2 linked regions of the Zobellia nedashkovskayae genome follow. The protein of the gene in region 1 interacts with the protein of each later gene in a pairwise test. Links are inferred from orthologs where the notes say so. Each region holds a gene or a part of one and is shown on either strand. Other genes may lie near its edges.

Region 1 (3,434 bases):
TACTAAATCGGCACTTAAAGCAGACATGTGCTGTTGAGTTTCAGCAGAATACTTTTTCTTTCCGCTTGCTTCCTCAACTGCAATTACTTTTTGATAAGCATCTGCAGCTTTTTGAAAAGCAGTTGCATCTCCTTTTTTTGCTAAATCGGCATAAGCTTTACCACTTACGAAGTAATACTGTGCCTGTAACTTTGGATCTGCTCCTGATATAGAACCAGAAACAGCTTCAAGTGCACTACTAGCTGATGCGGCATCGCCGGCTTTCATAGCCTTTTCGGCTGCTTTTATTTCGTTCTTCTGTGCGAATCCTACCATGCAAAAACAAAGGCTCGCGACTAATAAAAATCTACGTTTCATTTTCAAATTAATTAAATATTAGTGTTATAATTATGGTTCAAATTTATTCTTCTTCTGTTCCTTCTGCCTCATCATTATCAAGAGCCGTGCCACCTTCTTCGGCATCCACGTCTATATCTAACAGATCAGCCTCTTCCAATTCATCTTCATCCTTCATAACCTTGGCCACAGCTGCAATAGAATCATTACCCTTAAGGTTGATCAAACGTACCCCTTGAGTAGCTCTTCCCATAACACGAAGATCTTCAACACTCATACGAATTGCGATACCTGATTTATTGATAATCATCAAGTCATCTGAGTCTGAAACATTTTTTAAAGCAACAAGTCCACCTGTTTTTTCAGTAATAGAAATAGTTTTAACTCCCTTACCACCTCTGTTGGTAATACGGTAATCATCTATATTAGATCGTTTACCATATCCATTTTCAGAAACAACAAGAAGGTTTTCTTCCATATCATGAACGGACACCATACCAATAACTTCATCGTTATCATCGGCTAAAGTAATACCACGCACACCAGAGGCATTTCTACCCATTGGTCGTGTCTTACTTTCTTCAAAACGTATGGCCTTACCAGATTTCAAGCCTAAGAATATTTGGCTTGCACCAGTAGTCAATTTTGCTTCTAGCAACTCATCATCTTCGCGAATACCAATGGCATTTATACCATTTTGTCTAGGACGTGAATATTGCTCCAAGCTTGTTTTCTTGACCACACCTTTTTTGGTAGCCATAATAACGTAGTGACTGTTTACGTATTCCTCATCCTTAAGATCTTGAGTACAGATAAACGCCTTAACGTTATCATCTTGCTCAATGTTAATAAGGTTTTGAATTGCCCTACCTTTTGAAGTTCTACTACCTTCCGGTATTTCGTAAACACGCATCCAGAAACATTTTCCTTTTTGTGTAAAGAAGAGCATGTACTGGTGGTTAGTTCCTATGAACAAATATTCTAAGAAATCTTCATTTCTTGTGGATGATGCTTTTTGACCAACACCACCTCTGTTTTGTGTTTTATATTCAGAAACTGGTGTTCTTTTAATATATCCGGCATGAGAAATAGTAATCACTACTTGCTCATCAGGAATCATATCTTCGATACTTAAATCCCCTCCGGCCAAATTAATTACAGAACGACGCTCATCACCATATTTTTCTCTAATTTCTATGAGCTCTTCCTTAATAATATCCATTCTTCGCTCTTTTCTAGCCAAGATGTCTTTAAGGTCTGCTATAGTCAAAATAACCTCATCGTATTCAGCACGTAATTTGTCTTGTTCAAGACCCGTTAACTGACGAAGTCTCATTTCAACTATCGCTTTTGCTTGAATCTCGGTAAGCTTAAAGCGCTCCATCAAGTTTTCTCTAGCTTCATCTGCATTAGATGATGCTCTTATGATAGCAATTACTTCATCTATATTATCAGAAGCAATAATTAAACCTTCTAAAATATGGGCACGAGCCTCAGCTTTCTTAAGTTCAAACTCTGTACGTCTTACAACTACTTCGTGACGGTGTTCCACAAAATAGTGAATCATCTCTTTTACGTTCAACAACCTTGGACGGCCATTTACCAACGCAATGTTATTAACACTAAAAGAGTTTTGTAATGCCGTATACTTATATAAGGTATTAAGAACGATGTTTGGAATAGCATCTCTTTTCAAAATATAAACGATACGCATCCCGTTTCTATCCGATTCATCCCGGATAGTCGATATACCTTCTATTTTCTTTTCGTTGACAAGATCGGCAGTTTTCTTGATCATATCTGCCTTATTGACCTGATATGGAATCTCGGTAACGACTATACACTCCCTACCTTGAACCTCTTCAATAATAGCTTTGGCTCTTATTTTTACTCTACCTCTACCGGTATGAAAAGCCTCTTTAACGCCTTCATAACCATAAATAGTCCCTCCTGTAGGAAAATCCGGTGCTTTAATATAGGTTATGATCTCATCGATCTCTATATCATTGTTTTCGATATAGGCAATAGTTCCGTTCACTACCTCTGTAAGGTTGTGCGGCGGCATATTAGTTGCCATACCTACTGCAATACCTGAAGCTCCGTTTATCAACAAGTTGGGTACACGGGTAGGAAGAACCGTAGGTTCTTGCAAAGAATCATCAAAGTTTAATTGATGATCTACAGTATCCTTATCTATATCCGCCAACATGTCATCGGCGATCTTTCGCATCCTTGCCTCAGTATAACGCATAGCCGCAGGGCTATCACCATCTACCGATCCAAAGTTACCTTGCCCATCTACAAGCATGTAGCGTAAACTCCACTCTTGCGCCATACGCACCATAGAATCATAAACGGACGTATCACCATGAGGGTGGTACTTACCTAAAACCTCACCTACAATACGTGCAGACTTCTTATGAGAGCTACTGGAACGAACTCCAAGCTCATGCATTCCGTACAACACCCTTCTATGAACGGGTTTTAGACCATCCCTGACATCAGGTAATGCACGTGACACAATGACTGACATCGAATAGTCGATGTAAGCAGATTTCATTTCGTCTTCGATGTTAATCGGGATCAATTTTTCTCCTTCTGCCATTTTTAAATCCTAGAATTACTTTAGTTAAAAAACATGCCAATATACGTAAAATGATAGCCTTTAAAGCACATACGGCTTTCTTTATTAAACAATTTATCAACACTTTTTTTTACACTAAAAATTGTCGGTTCTCATTAACACCTATTCCTTTTTCATTATTTCCGGATACTTTATCTAATATTAGGTACACTATTTGCGTTAGATTGGTATAGTTTTAGTAATTTTATAGATGAAAGGATAAATTTATGGATGATAATTTTTCACCGAGAGTAAAAGACGTAATTGCTTATAGTAAAGAGGAGGCGCTACGGTTAGGCCATGATTTCATTGGTACCGAGCATCTAATGTTAGGGCTTTTGCGAGATGGTAATGGCAAAGCAATTAGTATTCTTGACGCTATGGAGGTCGATTTAGATCATCTTAGGCGAAAGGTTGAAATTCTTAGCCCTTCCAATCCAAACCCGAATAGTTTACAAAAAGATAAAAAGAACCT
Region 2 (3,316 bases), 2.5 Mb from region 1 along the record:
TCGTGTGCCTTTCTTAGATAAGGAATTTATGGATGTGGCCATGCGCATTAACCCAAAAGATAAGATGATCAATGGCGAGCGTATGGAGAAATGGGTTGTTCGTAAAGCTTTTGAAGATATGTTGCCAGAAAGCGTAGCATGGAGACAAAAAGAACAATTCTCTGATGGAGTAGGATACAGCTGGATCGATACATTGAAGGTTGTGGTTAACGATGAGGTTTCAGATGAGCAATTGGCAAACGCCAAATTCCGTTTCCCTATTCAGACACCAACTTCAAAAGAAGAATTCTATTACCGTTCTATTTTTGAATCTCATTTCCCATCAGATGCTGCAGCACTATGTGTGCCTCAAGAAGCATCTGTGGCATGTAGTACACAAATAGCTTTGGAGTGGGATGAAGCGTTCAAAAACATGAACGATCCTTCTGGTAGAGCAGTGGCGAACGTACACGATGATGCGTATTAGAACCATTTTTGACGGTATTTATATAATTAGCTAGGAATTGACCTGTTGCGCGATAAATGCCAGCAGGTCTTTTCTTTTGGACCTATAATTGCCAATTATAGTTTAGATATAACCTAATTATTTAAGAGTTCATAAGTTTCAGAGTTTGGTCTCAAGAGAACAACTAGTTTTTATAGTGTGATTTTGAGAAACATAAGCTTTAAACCTAGGCTAATTTAGATAGAATGCTATAATCGCATTTTTCCACAATTTTTGTTGATAACTTAGAGGTTATGACCCCTCTCAGAACCCCATATTTTATGGGGTTTTCCGTATATTTGTGAGATTGCCAAAAATTAAGTCTAAAACTAGTTAATTTTATGAGCGAAGAAGCTAATAAAGAAGAAAAAAAGAATCAATATTCCGCGGACAGTATTCAGGCCCTAGAGGGTATGGAACATGTACGTATGCGTCCATCCATGTATATTGGAGATGTGGGCGTTAGAGGTCTTCACCACTTGGTATATGAGGTGGTTGACAACTCCATAGATGAAGCTATGGGCGGTCATTGTGATACAATTAGTGTCATAATAAACGAAGACAACTCCATTACCACTCGTGATAACGGTAGGGGTATTCCGGTAGATTTACATAAAAAAGAAGGCATATCCGCTCTAGAGGTGGTTATGACCAAAATTGGTGCCGGTGGTAAGTTTGATAAGGATTCCTATAAGGTGTCTGGTGGACTTCACGGTGTTGGTGTTTCCGTAGTGAACGCACTTTCTGATAACCTAAAAGCAACCGTTTATAGAGATGGTAAAATTTGGGAGCAGGAATACGAGCGCGGTAAAGCAATGTATCCTGTAAAGAGTATTGGCGAGACAGATGAAAGAGGTACAATGGTTACTTTTCATCCGGATGATCAAATTTTTCAGCAAACAATAGAGTATAGTTATGAAACTTTGTCGAACAGAATGCGTGAGCTTTCGTTTTTGAATAAAGGAGTAACTATTACTATTACAGATAAGAGGCAAAAAGACGAGGAAGGAGAATTTCTTTCTGAGGTCTTTTACTCAGACGAAGGGCTTAAGGAATTTGTTAAGTTTCTTGATAGTAACAGAGAGCCGTTGATTAACGGTGTAATTTCAATGGAAGGCGAGAAAAACGACATTCCAGTTGAGGTCGCTATGATTTACAATACGAGTTACACAGAAAATTTGCACTCGTATGTAAACAACATTAATACACATGAAGGTGGTACACATCTTTCAGGTTTTAGAAGAGGTCTTACAACTACTTTAAAAAAGTACGCAGATGCTTCGGGAATGCTCGAGAAGTTAAAATTCGAGGTTCAAGGAGATGACTTTAGAGAAGGTCTTACTGCTATTGTTTCTGTTAAGGTCGCAGAGCCTCAATTTGAAGGTCAAACAAAAACTAAGTTGGGTAACCGTGAAGTTTCATCTGCAGTTTCGCAGGCTGTTTCAGAAATGTTATCTAATTACTTAGAAGAGCATCCGGACGATGCTAAAATAATAGTACAAAAAGTAATACTTGCGGCTCAAGCACGTCACGCAGCTACTAAAGCTCGTGAAATGGTACAGCGTAAGACTGTAATGAGTATTGGTGGTTTACCTGGTAAACTTTCAGATTGCTCTGAACAAGATCCTGCACAATGTGAAGTATTCCTTGTTGAGGGTGATTCCGCAGGTGGTACGGCCAAGATGGGTCGTGACCGTAAATTTCAGGCAATTCTTCCTTTACGAGGTAAGATTCTGAACGTAGAAAAAGCCATGCAACATAAGGTTTTTGAAAACGAGGAGATTAAAAATATCTATACCGCGTTAGGAGTTACTATTGGTACGGAAGAAGATAGTAAAGCATTGAACTTAGAGAAACTACGTTATCATAAAGTAGTGATTATGTGTGATGCCGATGTAGATGGTAGTCACATTGAAACACTAATTCTAACGTTCTTCTTTAGGTACATGCGGGAGCTTATAGAAAGCGGGCACGTTTATATTGCTACACCACCTTTATATTTGGTGAAGAAAGGGGCTAAAAAACGATATGCATGGTCTGATAAGGAACGTGATGAAATAGCTGATAGCTATAGTGGAGGTGTAAGCATCCAACGTTATAAAGGTCTTGGTGAGATGAATGCTAATCAGTTATGGGATACTACAATGAACCCAGAATTTAGAACGTTACGTCTAATTCAGATAGATAATGCTACTGAAACTGATCGAGTATTCTCTATGTTAATGGGTGATGAAGTTCCTCCAAGAAGAGAATTTATAGAGAAAAATGCTGTTTATGCAAACATTGATGCATAACAATTAGTGTTTTCACAACAAATATTCGTCCGCCACTTGGCGGACGAACTATTTTAGGGGTAGTGCAATAATCCTAAACCCCTATTATGAAATTACAATTAGTATCAATGGTATTATTTATGTCCAGCGTTGTTTGTTTTGGGCAAGAGAGTTTAAAAGAGCGCGAACAACAAGCCGCGTTCGATCCAGCTTATTCTTCTTACTCTCGAAAAAAACCAGCTTATGTTACCCTTAAAGATGGCACCAAATGGGAAGCCGACATTAAAGATGTAGATCGTAAGAAAGGTCAGATTAATGAAATCAAGTTTATTAAGCCAGATGGCGAAAAGGTTCGTGTTAAAGCGGAAGAAATTGTCGATTTGTATATGGCACCTTCTGGGCTAGAGAAGCTCAACAACCAAAGTAACTTCATGAATGATGCTACTAAGTGGGGTAAAACGGATGCTTCTAAATACATGAACAAAGGGTATACCATGTATACTAACCAAATGGTTTCTTTGAAAAATAAAAAGAAAGAAGAAGAATACTTAATGCAAGT

Evidence for each region.
Region 2: the proteins of gyrA (region 1) and gyrB interact in binary tests that used the Escherichia coli proteins (3 or more experiments, as listed by UniProt). The link is inferred for Zobellia nedashkovskayae from one-to-one orthologs.

The regions. Positions count from the first base shown.
Region 1 is NZ_JADDXR010000002.1:2,852,390-2,855,823, reverse strand. Bases 172-3,271 are described here. They hold gyrA (DNA gyrase subunit A), read right to left. Parts: upstream 2,942-3,271; coding sequence 401-2,941; downstream 172-400. Other genes in these bases: IWB64_RS11930 (ATP-dependent Clp protease ATP-binding subunit), read left to right, coding at 3,187-3,271; IWB64_RS11940 (tetratricopeptide repeat protein), read right to left, coding at 172-357. Also shown: more of IWB64_RS11940, read right to left, coding at 1-171; more of IWB64_RS11930, read left to right, coding at 3,272-3,434. UniProt on the Escherichia coli protein: A type II topoisomerase that negatively supercoils closed circular double-stranded (ds) DNA in an ATP-dependent manner to maintain chromosomes in an underwound state.
Region 2 is NZ_JADDXR010000002.1:335,457-338,772, reverse strand. The notes cover bases 320-3,301. They hold gyrB (DNA topoisomerase (ATP-hydrolyzing) subunit B), read left to right. Parts: upstream 320-825; coding sequence 826-2,778; downstream 2,779-3,301. Other genes in these bases: IWB64_RS01425 (hypothetical protein), read left to right, coding at 2,865-3,301; asnB (asparagine synthase B), read left to right, coding at 320-466. Outside these bases: more of asnB, read left to right, coding at 1-319; more of IWB64_RS01425, read left to right, coding at 3,302-3,316. UniProt on the Escherichia coli protein: DNA gyrase negatively supercoils closed circular double-stranded DNA in an ATP-dependent manner to maintain chromosomes in an underwound state.